2 regions of the Rhodoferax sp. RT5P35 genome follow, and region 2 is predicted to be linked to the other one. Evidence: predicted binding sites of a transcription regulator. Region 2 holds the regulator's gene; the other holds the start of a gene.

Region 1 (8,077 bases), on a different contig from region 2:
CAGTCGGCCATGGGCGGGGCCAACGCCAGGTCGTACCAGGCAACTTCGCGGGCCAGGGGCAGGCCGTCGGCCAGGCGGATGCGCACCAGTTTGGCAAAACGGTTCACCGATGGCCGCCCGAAGATGGACGCAATCATGCGGTCCTGCACGACGTCATGGGCCACCAACTGGGTACTGGCCGCCATGCCCCGGTCGCGCATGTCTTCGGCAAAGCCTTTGAGTTTGCCGATGGGCTGGTGGATTTTTTGCGGAGCCTGCACTTGCGTGCCGCCGCGGCCGTGGGTGCTGAGCAAGCGGGCGTGGCGCAGGTCGTTGTAGCAGCGTTTGATGGTGGTGCGGCTGACCTGCAGGGCTTCGGCCATAACGCGTTCTGACGGCAGGTTGCTACCCGTAGGCAACTCGCCGTTGTCGATCAGGGCCTGAATCTGGCGTTTGAGTTGTTGGTAGTAGGGTTCCGATGTCTTGGCGTCTAACCGCAGTTTGGCCAAAATACCCTCAGACGCAGCCCCCTCCAGAGAGGCCGGGCGGGCGGTATCGCGTGCGTTCTTCGTCGGGTTGTTCACTCGGTAGGTCCAAAAAATACCAGCGGCTTTACTGGCCTGGTAATTTTGTTCCAAACGTAACAATATGTGATTTTTAGGTTCGCGACATATTTGGGGTTTGGCCCGCTAATCTGGGCCACGCAGGCGAATTTGTCACGTACGTGACTCGTCTGCAGGTGTCGAAATCAGCGTTGCCGGGCTTGCGACGGTGCCCCTGGCAAGCCCAATTGGTGCCAGGCGCGGCGCAATTGGGTATCTGAGCTGAAACCCGCCAGCTCGGCGGCGTGGTTGACGTTGTGGCCCGACTGCAGCGCCGTCTGCGCCACGGCCAACCGGATGCGGCGCAGGTACTGCAAGGGCGCAATCTGCGCGTATTCCATGAACAAACGGGTCAGATGACGCGGTGAGGTGTGGGCCATGTCGGCCATGCGTGGCACTGTCCAGCCCGCACGCGGGTCCAGGCTGACGGCATCTTGCACCCGGTGCAGGGCGGGGTGCAGGTGGTTGCGATAGCTTAAAAATGGCGAAAGCTCGGGGTCGTGCGGGCCGCGACGCAAGGCCACCACCATGGTCTGGGCGACCTGCGCGGCAATGGATTCGCCGCAGGTGTCGGCAATGCGTTGCAGCACCAGGTCGATGCCGGTGGTGACGCCCGCGCTGCTGTAGATCGGCGCGTCTTCCACAAACACCCGGTTGGCCACTACTTCGCACTGCGGCTCAACCGTACGCAACTCGTCCAGATGCTGGTGGTGGGTGGTGACGCGGCGGCCTTTGAGCAGCCCGGCGTGCGCCGCCAGCAGGGTGCCTGCGCACACCGTCACCAGCTCCAGCTGGTGCGTGGCCAGTCGCAGGCCGCGCAGCCAGTGCAGCACGGCGCGGGCAGCGGCGTTGTCAACTGCGATGGTGGTGCCGGGCAGGCCGACCAGCACCACCCAGTGCGGCGTGGCGGGGTGGGCGGTCAGCGCGTCGGGCAGGGGCTGCAGCCCGGTGAGCTGGGCACCCACAGAGGTGGCGGTACTGGCATCCGGCCCGATAAATTGCAGGGCAAAACGTTCCGGCTGGCCTTGCGCCAGCAGGCATTGGTTGGCGATGCGCAGGGCTTCTGCCGGGCCCGCCCAGTCGAGGATCAGGCTGTTGGGCAGCAGGACGAAAAGAACCTGGATCAGGGCTGGGGCTGCCATGCGTAGTCCATTTGCCGGGCTGTGCGCGCTGCCAGTGCATGCCCCGCCAGCGTTGCGACCAGGTGCAGGCACATGTCGATGCCTGCGCTGATGCCGGCCGAGGTGGTGATATGGCCCTGTTCCACCCAGCGCTTGCCGGTCTGCACCTGCAGGGCCGGGAACATACGCTGCAAATCATCCACGTCTTCCCAGTGCGTGGTGACCGGGCCGTGGGTGAGCACGCCGCTGCGCGCCAGCAGGAACGCTCCCGTGCAGACCGAGGCCACGGTGCGGGCGGTGGCTGCGGTGGCCGCAATCCAGGCGGTCGTTTCCGGGCAGCCCATTGCGGCATCGACCACACCGCCGGGGACGATCAATACATCGGTGCTGGTGCAGGCTGAAAATGTACTGTCCGGAATAACGCGTAATCCGGCCCTGGCGCAGATAGAGTCTGCGGTATGTGCTATGCATTGTGTAGCAAAAAGAGGCGGGTCGTTGGGGTGGCTGCGGCCATGCACGCGGCTGGCGATGGTGAACACCTCGTAGGGCCCGGCAAAATCCAGCGCCTCTACGTCGTCGAACACCAAAATCGCAACGTGGTGCGTCATTCAGCAGCTCCGGCCAGGGCTTGTTCCACCGTGCAGATGCGGGCGAAGCGCTCGGTGAGCACGGCGGCGGTGCGGGCCATGATGTCGGCGGCGGGTAGCACGGTGCCGTCCAGGTGCTGCATGTCCCAGGTCAGCGTGGCCTCCAGGCAGTAGTCCACCGTCCAGCCCAGGTCGGATGCGTGGCGGGTGGTGGTTTCGCAGCATTGCTCGGTGCGGATGCCGCTGATGATTAGGCGGCGGATGCCGTGGGCCGTCAGCCACACGTCCAGCCCGGTGCCGACCAGCGCGCTGTGGCGGCTTTTGGTGAAGGTGGCCGCAGGCTCGAACGCAGCCAGCCCTGCGATGGGCTGGATGTGGCCGGATTCGACCGCAAACGCGTTGTCGGCCGTCTTGGGGCCATCCACATGGAAGATGCGCACGATAGGGATGCCACGCGACACGCAGCCGTTAATCAGCGCATTCTGCTTGTCCAAATATCCTGGCAAGGTGGCTGGGGTGAAGTACGGCCGCTGCCGAAAGGATTCTTGGGCATCGATCAAAATCAGACAGGTTTGCATGGTGTGTGGCCTTGGCAAGTGGTGGATGGTAGCGCTCTATTCTTCTGCACGAGCGGCCCACAAGCCATCCACGATCAGCCCTGTTTCGATCATTTTCAGCCACGAACTGGGTTGCAAATGAAAAAACCCCGCAGAGTTCGCACTCTGCGGGGTTTTGGGGAAGTTGTGGTCCCGGTCCTAAAACAGGGATGCCAACCTCGTCGCGCAACGGGTGGCTGGGTAGGCGCATCGTCGTAGACAGTGGCAGAGCCACGGCAAGACGGTGCAACGCCCCCAGCCGCCCGTTTCGCGGCGACTCCGGGTTACATGCCCATGTCGCCCATGCCGCCCATGCCACCACCCATGCCGCCGCCCATGCCGCCAGCACCGGCTTCGTCTTTTGGAGACTCAGCGATCATGGCTTCGGTCGTCAGCATCAAGGATGCAACGGAAGCAGCGTTCTGCAGAGCCGTACGGGTCACCTTCGTTGGGTCCAGAATGCCCATTTCGATCATGTCGCCATAGGTGCCGTTGGCAGCGTTGTAGCCGTAGTTGCCCGAACCGGCCAACACAGCAGCCACCACCACAGAGGCTTCTTCGCCTGCGTTGTAGACGATTTCGCGCAGAGGGGCTTCGATAGCCTTCAACACCAGCTTGATGCCGGCGTCTTGGTCGGCGTTAGCGCCTTCGATCTTGCCAGCCGCTTGCTTGGCGCGCAGCAGAGCCACGCCACCGCCAGCCACAATGCCTTCTTCCACCGCAGCGCGGGTAGCGTGCAGGGCGTCTTCGACGCGGGCCTTCTTTTCCTTCATTTCGATCTCGGTGGTAGCGCCCACTTTGATCACGGCTACGCCGCCAGCCAGCTTGGCCACGCGCTCTTGCAGCTTTTCGCGGTCGTAGTCGCTGGAAGCTTCTTCGATTTGCACGCGAACTTGCTTGACGCGGGCTTCGATGTCGGCAGCAGCACCAGCGCCATCAATAATGGTGGTGTTTTCTTTGCCCACTTCGATGCGCTTGGCTTGGCCCAGATCGGCCAAAGTCACTTTTTCCAGGGTCAGGCCGACTTCTTCAGCGATAACCTTGCCGCCGGTCAGGATGGCGATGTCTTCCAACATGGCCTTGCGGCGGTCGCCGAAACCAGGAGCCTTCACAGCCACAACCTTCAAAATGCCACGGATGGTGTTGACCACCAGGGTCGCCAGTGCTTCGCCATCGACTTCTTCAGCGATGATCAGCAGAGGACGGCCAGACTTGGCAACTTGTTCCAGGGTAGGCAACAGTTCGCGGATGTTGCTGATCTTCTTGTCGAACAACAGCACAAACGGGTTGTCCAGCAAAGCGGCTTGCTTTTCTGGGTTGTTGATAAAGTAGGGCGACAGGTAGCCACGGTCAAACTGCATGCCTTCGACGACATCCAGCTCGGATTCCAGCGACTTGCCGTCTTCCACGGTGATCACGCCTTCTTTACCAACCTTGTCCATCGCGTCAGCAATGATCTTGCCGATGGATTCATCGGAGTTGGCGGAGATCGAACCAACTTGGGCGATTTCCTTGGAGGTGGTGGTGGCCTTGGAAGCCTTCTTCAGCTCGGCGACCAAAGCAGTCACTGCCTTGTCGATGCCGCGCTTCAGATCCATCGGGTTCATGCCGGCGGCTACGTACTTCATGCCTTCGCGGATGATGGCCTGGGCCAGCACAGTCGCGGTGGTGGTGCCGTCACCAGCCAGGTCGGAGGTCTTGGAAGCCACTTCCTTGACCATCTGCGCACCCATGTTTTGCAGCTTGTCTTTGAGTTCGATTTCCTTGGCCACGGACACACCGTCCTTGGTCACGGTAGGCGCGCCAAACGAGCGCTCCAGAACCACGTTACGGCCTTTGGGGCCCAGGGTCACCTTGACTGCGTTAGCCAAAATGTTCACGCCTTCAACCATGCGTGCGCGGGCTTCGCCGCCGAAAACTACGTCTTTTGCTGCCATGAGAATTTCTCCGGTATCAATAAATTAAAAGGGGGAGGGTATGAGGCGAGAAATTACTTCTCTACGACCGCGAACAGGTCGTCTTCCTTCATCACCAGCAGTTCGTCGCCTTCGACCTTGACGGTTTGGCCGCTGTACTTGCCGAACAAGACGCGGTCGCCAACCTTCACGGTCAGGGCGGAAATTTCACCCTTGTCGTTCTTTTTGCCGGGGCCAACAGCCAGGATCTCGCCTTGGTCTGGCTTTTCAGCAGCCGAGTCAGGGATCACGATGCCGGAAGCGGTCTTGGTTTCGCTGTCGATACGCTTGACGATCACGCGGTCGCCGAGAGGACGTAGGTTCATAGAGTCTCCTAAAAATGGAACGGTGAAAAAAGGGCGTGGGGTGGGTGCTAGCACTCAACCCCTACGAGTGCTAATGATAAGGGCAAGTTGTGACGTTTCAAGGGCAGCAGCCAGAAATGCTGTGCTGGCCGAAGCCTTTGCTTGCCGATTGGCGCACACTTTGGCATGCGGAATTTAAGAAAATAAGGCCTCTAGCGCATATTCCACCTACGCTAGTAGCTATCTATTTAGTAGTGACCAAGTTGTGAGGCGAATTAGCCACCGCCGTATAGCCATGGCAGGTCCAGCAGGCGTTCGCCGCCCAGCTGCATCGCCTGGTCCCGGCCCCAGCGCACCAGGCCCGAGGCGTGAAAGATGCGGCCATTGCGGATGGCGCGGGCTTGCACCCGTGCATTGCGTTGCCAGCGTTGGTCTGCGTAGTGGGCCAGTGCAGCCGGAATATCGGTGCCTGACTGCAGCACACTGGCCAGGTTGGCGGCATCTTCTATGGCCATGCCCGCGCCTTGGGCCAGGTAGGGGCGCATCGGGTGGGCGGCATCGCCTAGCAGCGCAACCCGGCCTTGCGCGTGCTGGTGGGGGCTGTGCATGGGCGGGCGGTCACACAGCACCCACAAGCGCCAGGAGGAGACCGCCTGCAACAGGTCTTGGAGCGGGCTGCACACGCCAGCCAAGCTGGTCTGCAGATCGGCGGCGTTGGCGCTGTGGTCCCACTGCTCCAAGCTGGTGCGCTGGGGCGGAAGCTGGCCGTGCACGATGGCCACGACGTTGAGCCAGTCGCCGCCACACACGGGGTACTGCACCACATGCAGATTCGGACCTAGCCACGCGGTGACGTGCTGGGAGCGCAGGGGGTGCGGCAGATCGGCCTGGCGCACCAGGGCGCGGTAGGCCAGATGGCCAGTAATGCGGGGCGGGCCGTCGTGCAGCAGCCATTGGCGCACGGGGCTCCACAGGCCATCGGCGCCCACCAGTGCATCGCCGTGGATATCTTCCGCAATGCTGCCGCGTACCGATACGCCAGAGGGGTTTTGGCTGAAATGCTGCAGGCCGTGGTCGAGTTGTAGCTGGGTACCAGTTTGTTGCACGGCGGTATGCAGCAACGCCAGCAGGTCGGCCCGGTGCAGCGTGGCGTAGGGGGCACCGTAGCGTTGCTGCATGGCGGCACCCAGTGCCAGGCGGCCCAATTCTCGGGCCGTCAGCGCGTCGCGCACCTGCAGATGCGATGGAAAGGCGGCCACTGCCGCCAGTGCGTTTTGCAGACCCCAGCGGTGCAGTAGCCGGGTGACGTTGGGGCCGATCTGGATACCCGCACCCACTTCGCTCAAGACCGCAGAACGCTCAAACAGGCGAACGCCCCATCCGGCCCGCGCGCACGCCAATGCCGCTGCCATGCCGCCAATACCTGCACCCGCGATAAGTAATTGTTGAACCATGGAGTGATTTTGCCGTGCCAGGAGGCCGGTGCGGCAAGCTGTGGCTGCCGCGTTGGGCACGGGATTTGCAAACAGTGTTTGCTAAACACGGCTGCCATATTGAAATATCGGTGCTAGCGCTGGTGGGGCTGTAAACCGGCATGAATGCGTGTATCAAAAGTGCTTTGTGCAGCCAGCTTCGGGCCTCAAACCTGCCTCAAAAAAAGCCCATAATGCAACAGCAAAATTTATCCTGCCGAGCAGTGGGCCAGGGCACCCTAAAAATCTTGCCAAGTATGCTGCGTGTTTAAACCATCTTCCATTCGACATACCAATATTCGATGCATTTTCTTAAAAATCTAGATGCCAAACTGGGGTTGCAAGAGCCATTGAAAGTAAACCGATCTACGGGCCAAGGCTGTAGTTTTGGTATACCGGGGCTTATGGGCTGTGCCGCAGGGTTATCGCTGCAGATAGGTGGCGGGCATGATCAAAATATTTAGCCATTACTTGCACCGCCGCACGCTGCAGCAGGTTTTTTTCGATCTTGGGCTGGTCATCTTGGCCGTTTTGGCCGTGGTCATTTGGAAGGGTGAAGAATTCACCTCGATGGTGTCTTTGTTGGGGCATGCCGGTCTGCTGTCGCTGGGCATGTTGGTTATCAACTCTGCCTTGGGTTTTTACCAGCGCATCCATAACCGTTCGCTGAACCAGTCGCGCGCACGCGCAGCGTTATCTCTGGTATTGGCATTGCCGCTGACTTACGGTGTGTTTTCACTGTTTCCCCAAAGCTCAACCAGCAGGGAAACTTTGTCCATGGCGGCGATGGCGGGTTTTGTTGTGGTTATCTTGCACCGGGTGTACGTGGTCCACTCGATGCCGCAATCCATGATGCGCCACCGCGTGCTGGTATTCGGCACCGGGCCTCGGGCAGCTCTGGTGGGAAAAACACTCAAAAACGAAGACCCCCATGTAGATGTAGTGGGTTACTACGCCAGCCCGAACGAGGCCGAATCCGACGTGTCGGCCTGGGGGATTTTGTCCAAGCACAAGTCTTTGACCGATACGGCCCTTGAGTTGGAAGTGGATGAGATCGTTGTCGCACTGGTGGAGCGGCGGGGGGGCAGCATGCCCTTGCGTGAGTTGTTGGATTGCAAGCTACACGGTGTGCGGGTGGTAGATGTGGCCACGCATTTTGAAAAAACCAAGGGCCAGATTCGCCTGGATTCGGTAAATGCCGGGTGGTTGATTTTTGGGGATGGTTTTAGCCAGGGAGGCGTGCGAACAGCGGTGAAGCGTTTGTTTGATATTTTCAGCGCAGTAGTGCTGATTTTGTTAACCCTGCCGATCATGCTTGTCACCATGCTATTGGTGGTGCTGGAGAGCCCGGGGCCGGTTTTTTACCGCCAAGAGCGGGTGGGTTTTAACGGCCGACTGTTCAATGTGGTGAAGTTTCGCAGCATGCGTGCCGACGCTGAAAAAGACGGAACCCCACGCTG
Region 2 (8,077 bases):
TGGCGCGACCACCTCAGTGCCACTGCCGACGACATGGCTGCGCGCCTGGTTGTGCTCAATAAGGTCGATACCCTGTGGGATGCGCTCAGCACGCCCGCGCAGGTGCAGGCGCAAGTCGATCGCCAGCGGGTCGCTTCTGCAGCGCTGCTGGGCGTGCCAGCGCAGCAGGTGCTGGCAGTGTCGGCGCAAAAAGGCCTGGTGGCCAAGATTACCGGCGATGCGCCGCTGCTAGAAGCCAGCGGCCTGCCAGAGCTAGAGGTGGCGCTGGGCCAGGGCATTCTGGGCCAGCGGCAAGAAATTCTGCGCTCGGCCGTGGCCCGTGGCATCACCGACCTGCGCACCGAGACCGGCCGTGTGCTGCATGTGCGTCGCCGCGACCTGGCCGAGCAAAAAATGGAGCTGCAGGGCCTGGGCGGCAAGAATTTGACTGTGGTGAAGAACATGCGCCAGCGCATCGAGCAGGAAAAGCACGAGTTCGACATGGGCAACGCCAAGATACACGCCGTGCGCGCCATCCAGCTTAAGCTGCTGGGCGAGGTGTACACCTTGCTTGGCAGCCGCACCCTGAAAGCCGAAATGGCGGTGCTGGCCGAGGCACTGCAAAAACCCGGCTGGAAGCGCGGCATCAAAGGTGTCTACGCCGACACCTTCGCCCGGTTGAATGACAACCTGGCCAAGGCCCAGACGCACAGCATGGAAATCCACAGCATGCTGGCCGCCACGTTTGACCAGCTGAATGCCGAATTCGGCTTCTCGCTGCTGCTGGCTGGCACGCCCGACGTGCAGGGCCACCAGGCCGAACTGGCCGAGATCGAGGCCAGCCATGTGCAGTACCTGAGCCTGCGCAACGCCCTGAAGCTGGCCCAACCCGAGTTTGCCGAGCGTTTGGTGCGGGCGCTGCGCTCGCGGCTGCGCGGGGTCAACCAGTCGGCCTTTGACGATGTGGAGCTGTGGAGCAAATCCGCCACCGCCCAGCTGGAAGACCAGCTCAAAGAGCGCCGCAAAAGCTTCACCCGGCGCATCGAGGGCACTGACCGCATGCAAACTGCTGCGGGCGGCCTGGACGCGCAGGTGGCCGAGATCGAAGGCCAGGAGGCCGTGCTGGGCCAGTTCGAAACCCGTTTGCAGCTGCTGACCTCGTATTTTTTGACCACCGCCGGACCCCGGCCCCCTTTGGAATGAATTTGGTATGACGGCAGTTTTAGAGGCGGCGTACGCAGCCCCCCAGGCGGTAGCCACGGCCTTCGCCTCCCAGGTGATCCAGTGGCAAAAGACCCATGGCCGCAATAGCCTGCCCTGGCAAAACACCCAGGACCCGTACCGCGTGTGGCTATCGGAAATCATGCTGCAGCAGACCCAGGTCAGCTCGGTACTGGAATACTTTCCGCGCTTTTTGGCCCGCTTTCCCGACGTGCAAAGCCTGGCCGCTGCCAGCCTGGACGACGTGCTGGGCTTGTGGAGCGGTCTGGGCTACTACAGCCGCGCCCGCAACCTGTACCGCTGCGCCCAACAGGTGGTGGCGGTGCACGGCGGGCGTTTTCCGCCTACCGCCGAGTTGCTGCAAACTCTGCCGGGCGTCGGCCGCTCCACTGCCGCCGCCATTGCCTCGTTTTGCTACGGCGAAAGGGCTGCCATTCTGGATGCCAACGTCAAGCGCGTGCTGACCCGGGTGCTGGGTTTTGGGGCCGACTTGGCCGTGGCCGCCAATGAACGCGCGCTGTGGGACCAGGCCACCGCTTTGCTGCCCGCCCAGGCCGGGCTGGACACCATGCCGCGCTACACCCAGGGCCTGATGGACCTGGGGGCTACGGTGTGCGCACCGCGCCAGCCTACCTGCCTGCTGTGCCCGGTACAGCCGGTGTGCAAGGCCCAGCGCGAGGGCGCGCCAGAAAAATACCCCGTCAAAACCCGCAAGCTCAAGCGCAGCACCGAATCCTGGTGGCTGCTGTGGGCGCAAGATGCCGCCGGGCGTGTGTGGCTGCAGCGGCGGCCCGATGCGGGCGTGTGGGCGGGGTTGTACTGTCTGCCGGTGTTCGACAGCCGTGAGGCCCTGGCTGCGTCGGTGGGGGCTGCGGTGTTGGATGACTTGCCCGTGTTTCTGCACGTGCTGACGCACAAGGATTTGTACCTGCACCCGGTGCAAATCCAGTGGCCGCAGGATGCGCGCCCCGGCCTGCACGGTGACTGGGTTGAGGCCCAGCGCTGGGTTGACATGGGTTTGCCCGCACCCATCCGTAAACTCTTGTCTGCTACTTAATTTATAGCTAATGGCGTAGGTATTGACTACGCTAGAGGCCTAAAAGGCTTAAAAAACGGTGGCGCCACCTGATAGAGGCGGGAGGTCGCCCCGCGCATCCAGTTCGCGGTGCCGCTTCAGTGTGACCCAGCGCTTGCCGAAAGCCGCTGCCAGTTGCTCCACCAGATACACCGAGCGGTGCTGCCCGCCGGTGCAGCCAATGCCCACCGTCACGTAGCTGCGGTGGTCGCGCGCCAGGGGCTCCAGCCAGTGGGTCAAAAACTTGTCAATGTGGTTGAACATCTGCGCCACGTCGGGGCTTTGGCGCAAAAACGCCGCCACCGCGTCGTCCCGCCCGGTCAGGGCGCGCAGGTCGGGTTCGTAGTGCGGGTTGGGCAGCATGCGCACGTCGAACACAAAGTCGGCATCCACCGGAATGCCGCGCTTGAAGGCGAAGGACTCAAACACCAGCGTCAGCTGCGCCTCGGGTGCGGCGATCAGCGACTTGATGTAGCCCTGTAGCTGCGAGGCGCGGATGAAGCTGGTGTCGATCACGTGGGCTTTTTCGCGCAGGTCGGCCAGCAGCTCGCGCTCCAACTCTATGGCTTCAACCAGGGCGTGTTGCTGGTCGATGCGCTCGGAGCGCGAAAGCGGGTGCTTGCGGCGCGTTTCGGAGTAGCGGCGAACCAGCGTGTCGGTGGCCGAGTCCAGAAACAGCGATTTGATGTGCACCCCCTGCTTGCGCAGCGTCTCCAGGTGCTGAGGCACCAGGGGCAGGGCAGTGGCGCTGCGCACATCCATGGCGATGGCCACCTTTTTCGCGCCCTGGGTCTGCTCCAGCTTCACGAAGCTCAGCAGCAGTTCGGGCGGCAGGTTGTCTACGCAGTAATAGCCCGCGTCTTCCAGTGCGTGCAGGGCGACCGACTTGCCCGAGCCGGACATCCCTGTGATCAAAACAATTTCAAGTTTCATGGCTCGCCTAGCATCTCCTTGGCATGGGCCAGCGTAGTGCTGGATAGTTTTTCGCCTCCGAGCATGCGCGCAACTTCGGCCACGCGTTGTTCGCCCAGTACCAAGGCCACGCTGCTGACTGTGCTTTTGCCGTCGCGCTGCTTGGCCACCACCAGGTGGTGGTCGGCACAGGCGGCGACCTGGGGCAGGTGGGTGACGGCCAGTACCTGGCGGTCGCGGCCCAGCTGCTTCATCAGGCGGCCCACGGTTTCGGCCACGGCACCGCCCACGCCGGAATCTACCTCGTCAAAAATCAGGGTTTGCGCCGTGCCCAGCTCGCTGGTAGTGACCGCAATGGCCAGCGCGATGCGTGACAGCTCGCCGCCAGAGGCCACCTTGCCCACCGCGCGCGGTGTGCTGCCTGCGTGCCCGGCCACCAGAAACTGCACTTCTTCCAGCCCGCTGGCGCTGGGCTCTATCTTTTGCAGCACCACTTGGAACTGGCCACCCTGCATGCCCAGGCCCTGCATGGCCAGGGTGATGGCCTTGGCCAGGCGGGGGGCAGCCAGGGCGCGGGCTTTGCCCAGCGCCGTGGCCTCGGCGCGGTAGGCGGCCTGGGCCTTGCGCTCGGCGGCCTCCAGGGCCTGGCTGTCGGCGGCAGCGTCCAGCCGGGCCAGCTCGGTTTTCCACGTGGCCAGCAGTGCGGGCAGCTCGGCGGGAGTGCGTTTGTAGCGCCGGGCCAGCGACACCCATTGGGACAGGCGGTCGTCCAGCGCGTCCAGCCGGGCCGGGTCCTGCTCGGTTTTGCGCAGGGTGGCGTGCAGCGAATGGGCGGCATCTTCGGCCTGCGCCAGGCTGGATGCCAAAACCTCGGCAAGCGCAGCATATTCGGGCGCTATGTGCTCTTGATTGTGTAGCGCAGTGTGGGCGCGGGACAAGCCGGCCAAGGCGCCCGAATCTTCACCGGCATCGTCTCCTTCCAGCGCGTCGATGGCGGTTTGCACTGCATCCAGCAGGGCTTGGGTATGGGATAGGCGGGTGTGCTCGGCGTTGAGCTCGCTCCACTCGTCGGCACCGGGGTTGAGCTTGCCCACTTCACCAATCTGCCAGGCCAGGCGCTCCTGCTCTTGCTGCAGCGAGTCGCACGCGGCCTGGGCATCGGCCAGGGCTTTCTGGGCACTGCGCCACTGGGTCCACAACGCCTCTAGTGCGCGGGTGCTGCTGCCTGCGTAGGCATCCAGCAGGCTGCGCACGGTGTCGGGGCGGGTCAGGCTTTGCCAGGCGTGCTGGCCGTGGATGTCGAGCAGTTGGTCGCCGATCTCGCGCAACTGGGTGGCGGTGGCGGGGCTGCCGTTGATCCAGGAGCGGCTTTTGCCTTGCGCGTCGACAGTACGGCGCAGCAGCAGGCTGTCGGCCTGGTCAAACCCGGCCGTGTCCAGCCAGCGGCTGATGGCGGGCAGGCTGTCGAATTCTGCGCTGATGTCGGCCCGGGCCGCGCCTTCGCGCACCGTGCCCGCATCGGCGCGGCTGCCCAGGGCCAGTTGCAGCGCGTCGATCAGGATGGATTTGCCCGCGCCGGTTTCGCCGGTGAGCACGCTGAAGCCGGTGTCCAGCTCCAGATCCAGCTCGCGCACGATCACAAAGTCGCGCAGGGTGATGCGTTTCAAAGCCATATGTTCACCGTCGTCATAACTTTAAGAGCCTTCATTCCAGTGGAGTTTGCGGCGCAAGGTGTCAAAGTAGCTCCAGCCCTGGGGGTGCAAAAAGCGAGCTCGGTGCTCGGAGCGGCGCACGACGATGCGGTCGCCGTGCTGCAGCGAGGCCAGCGACTGCATGTCGAAGTTGGCGCTGGCATCGCGCCCTGCTACTAATTCAATAGCTACTTCTGCAGCATCTGCAAGCACAATCGGCCTATTTGTCAATGTGTGTGGGGCAATCGGCACCATCACCCAGCCGGGGATGGACGGGTGCATTAGCGGCCCGCCCGCCGAGAGCGAATAGGCGGTGGAGCCGGTGGGCGTGGCGATGATCAGGCCGTCTGCCCGCTGGTTCGCCACCAGGCGGCCATCCACCTCCACGCGCAGCTCCAGCATGCCCGAGGTGGCGCCGCGGTTCACCACCACGTCGTTCAGCGCCAGCGCGTCAAACACGCACACACCGGCGCGCATCACGCGGGCGTGCATCAGGCTGCGGTGGTCTTCCTCGAAGGTGCCATGCAGCATCGGCAGCAGGGTGGATGCGTAGGACTCGATCGGAATGTCGGTAATAAACCCCAGCCGTCCCTGGTTGATGCCCATCAGCGCCACCCCGTAGCGGGCCAGTTGGCGGCCAATGCCCAGCATGGTGCCGTCGCCACCCACCACCAGCCCCAGGTCGCAGCGCTGGCCAATGGCCGCGATATCCAGCGCCGGGTAGCCGGTCAGGCCGGTGTTGGCCACGGTTTCCGCATCCACCACCACCTCGCAGCCCTGGCTGGTTAAAAACTGTGCAATCTCTTCCAGTATCTGGCGCGACGAGGCGTTGGCTGCGTAAGTGCCCGGCGCGGCGTATTTGCCGAAGAGCGCAACGTGACGGAATTGTGATTTCATGCACAAATTACATCACTAAAATATAGCCATGCTCGATGAACGTGCCAAGTTGTTAATGAAAGCGCTGGTCGAGCGCTATATCGCCGATGGCCAGCCCATAGGCTCGCGCACGCTCTCCAAAGCCTCGGGGCTGGACCTGTCGCCCGCCACCATCCGCAACGTGATGTCCGACCTGGAAGAACTGGGCCTGATCGTCAGCCCGCACACCTCGTCGGGGCGCATCCCCACGGCGCGCGGCTACCGGTTGTTTGTGGACACCATGCTCACCGCGCAGCCCGGCCCGCTGGCGCATCCCAAGCTGGTCGCCGAGCAGCCGCAAAAGGTCATCGTTAACGCGGCCAATCTGCTGTCTAGCTTGTCGCAGTTTGTGGGCGTGGTGATGGCACCGCGGCGCACCTCGGTGTTTCGGCATATTGAATTTTTACGCCTGTCGGACAAGCGCTTTTTGGTTATCATCGTCTCGCCCGAAGGCGATGTGCAAAACCGCGTGATCTTCACCGAAGTCGACTACACCTCTTCGCAGTTGGTGGAAGCCGCCAACTACCTCAACGGCCACTACGCCGGCCTGTCCATCGAGCAGGTGCGCGAACGCCTGAAGAACGAAGTCGAAACCCTGCGCGGCGAAATCGCCAGCCTGATGCAGGCCGCCGTCAACGCCAGCTCCGACGCACTCACCCGCGAGCAGGACGAGGTGGTCATTTCCGGCGAACGCAATCTGCTGGCCGTGAGCGACTTCTCCAGCGACATGGGCCACCTGCGCCGCGCCTTTGACCTGTTCGAGCAAAAAACCCAGATCATGCGGCTCTTGGACATCTCCAGCCAGGCCGAAGGCGTACGCATCTACATTGGCGGCGAAAGCCAGGTCGTGCCGTTCGAAGAACTGTCCATCGTCAGCGCCCCCTACGAGGTAGACGGTCAGATCGTCGGCACCCTGGGCGTGATCGGCCCCACCCGCATGGCCTACGACCGCATGATCCAGATCGTGGACATTACCTCCAAGCTGGTCAGCAACGCGCTAAGCCACCAGAAGTAGTAGCTTTTACCCGCAGTAAAATGTCGAGTTGTGTGGGGCATTAGCTCAGTTGGTTAGAGCAGAGGACTCATAATCAATGGGTGTCGCGAAATAAACTTAGATGCCATTTTTCGCCGTCGCTGACAACATCAAGCGCAAGGTATTGATCTAAAAGAACTTATGCAAAAATTGATAGGAAGTAGAGCGGGTGCGAAGCGTTGTTGATTTCCCATATAGAGGGAGTTCTGCAACCTCATTGCAACCGGCATCTGCTTTGATAGCGGCGTCACGGACTCAGGTCCGGCTACCGTTGAAGTTTTGTTGTGTAGAAAGTGGGCCGTTAGCTCAGTTGGTTAGAGCAGAGGACTCATCGAATAGGTGACCCTGGTGTGAGAGCGCCAGTGGAAAACCGGGTGAACTCAGGGAAACCGTCAGCCTCGTCAAAAAAGGCCCGGCAATCCTGAGCCAAGCTCGCTGAAGGCAAGTCGTAAGACTGGTAAGCGAGAAGGTGCAGAGACTAGGGTGTGAGGAGCCAATCCGATAAGCACCCCACGAGCGCCCGGCACCCTTACATGCGACCTAGGTCGTGATGCGGGTGATGAGATAGTCCAGGGAATAGGGAAACCTATACAAACCTGAATCCTTTGGTCGTTGGTTCAAGTCCAACACGGCCCACCATTTTCTACATGTGTATCTGTCAACATCGACCGACCATCGGACGTCTCAAGCAACAAAACGCGGAGTCAGTGCGGCGATTGAATGGCGTCGCGGATACCCCATAAAAACATACCTGCTCCGAGCAGAAGAGCACAGGCCACATAGAACCAGAAGCTCACACGGGCCTCGTCGCGATCTATTGGCGATGAGTAGCGAGTACTTACCCAGCCGTTTTGAATTGCGAACACGCCGAAGCCAAAAGGTATCGGTGCGCCAAGTATCAAATCGAGCGGGGTAGATGTTTGTCTCTCAAAGCCACCGTGTCTTACCAGAACCATCACGATCACGAAGATCATGTATCCGATCATCAGGTTGCGCTGGGTTTTGCTGTACATACCTTCACCGTTACACCGTTAGATTGCGAAGTGACTCACCTGACAAGCTTACCGCTAATTGGCTGCCCAGAAGCTTCGTAGCTACTAGGCGTCAATCAGCATGCTTGATTTAACAATGTAACGGTCTGTCCTGGTCTGATGAATTCGTCCACACAGATAGGTGCAAATCACCTGGGTAGTAAAAGTGACGAAATCGAAACGAAGAGTCTTTGACGCGAGCTTCAAACTGCAAGTTGTT

Evidence for each region. Region 2 encodes HrcA, which represses chaperone genes, less so after heat shock. Its sites were predicted from a motif close to TTAGCACTCNNNNNNNNNGAGTGCTAA; they were not measured.
Region 1: the regulator HrcA is predicted to act here: its motif matches at 5,214-5,240, upstream of groES (co-chaperone GroES).

Annotation. Positions count from the first base shown of each region.
Region 1 is NZ_JBWMAX010000007.1:237,346-245,422, forward strand. Features, by position in the region: gene AC097L_RS13455 (GntR family transcriptional regulator) at 1-563, opposite strand, end outside; gene AC097L_RS13460 (GlxA family transcriptional regulator) at 728-1,723, opposite strand; gene AC097L_RS13465 (DJ-1/PfpI family protein) at 1,705-2,310, opposite strand; gene AC097L_RS13470 (isochorismatase family protein) at 2,307-2,867, opposite strand; gene groL (chaperonin GroEL) at 3,170-4,822, opposite strand; gene groES (co-chaperone GroES) at 4,876-5,166, opposite strand; gene AC097L_RS13485 (FAD-dependent monooxygenase) at 5,421-6,599, opposite strand; gene AC097L_RS13490 (TIGR03013 family XrtA/PEP-CTERM system glycosyltransferase) at 7,065-8,077, shown strand, end outside.
Region 2 is NZ_JBWMAX010000020.1:54,312-62,388, forward strand. Features, by position in the region: gene AC097L_RS22460 (dynamin family protein) at 1-1,182, shown strand, start outside; gene mutY (A/G-specific adenine glycosylase) at 1,190-2,257, shown strand; gene rapZ (RNase adapter RapZ) at 2,306-3,208, opposite strand; gene recN (DNA repair protein RecN) at 3,205-4,860, opposite strand; gene AC097L_RS22480 (NAD kinase) at 4,882-5,775, opposite strand; gene hrcA (heat-inducible transcriptional repressor HrcA) at 5,804-6,808, shown strand; gene AC097L_RS22490 (hypothetical protein) at 7,531-7,839, opposite strand.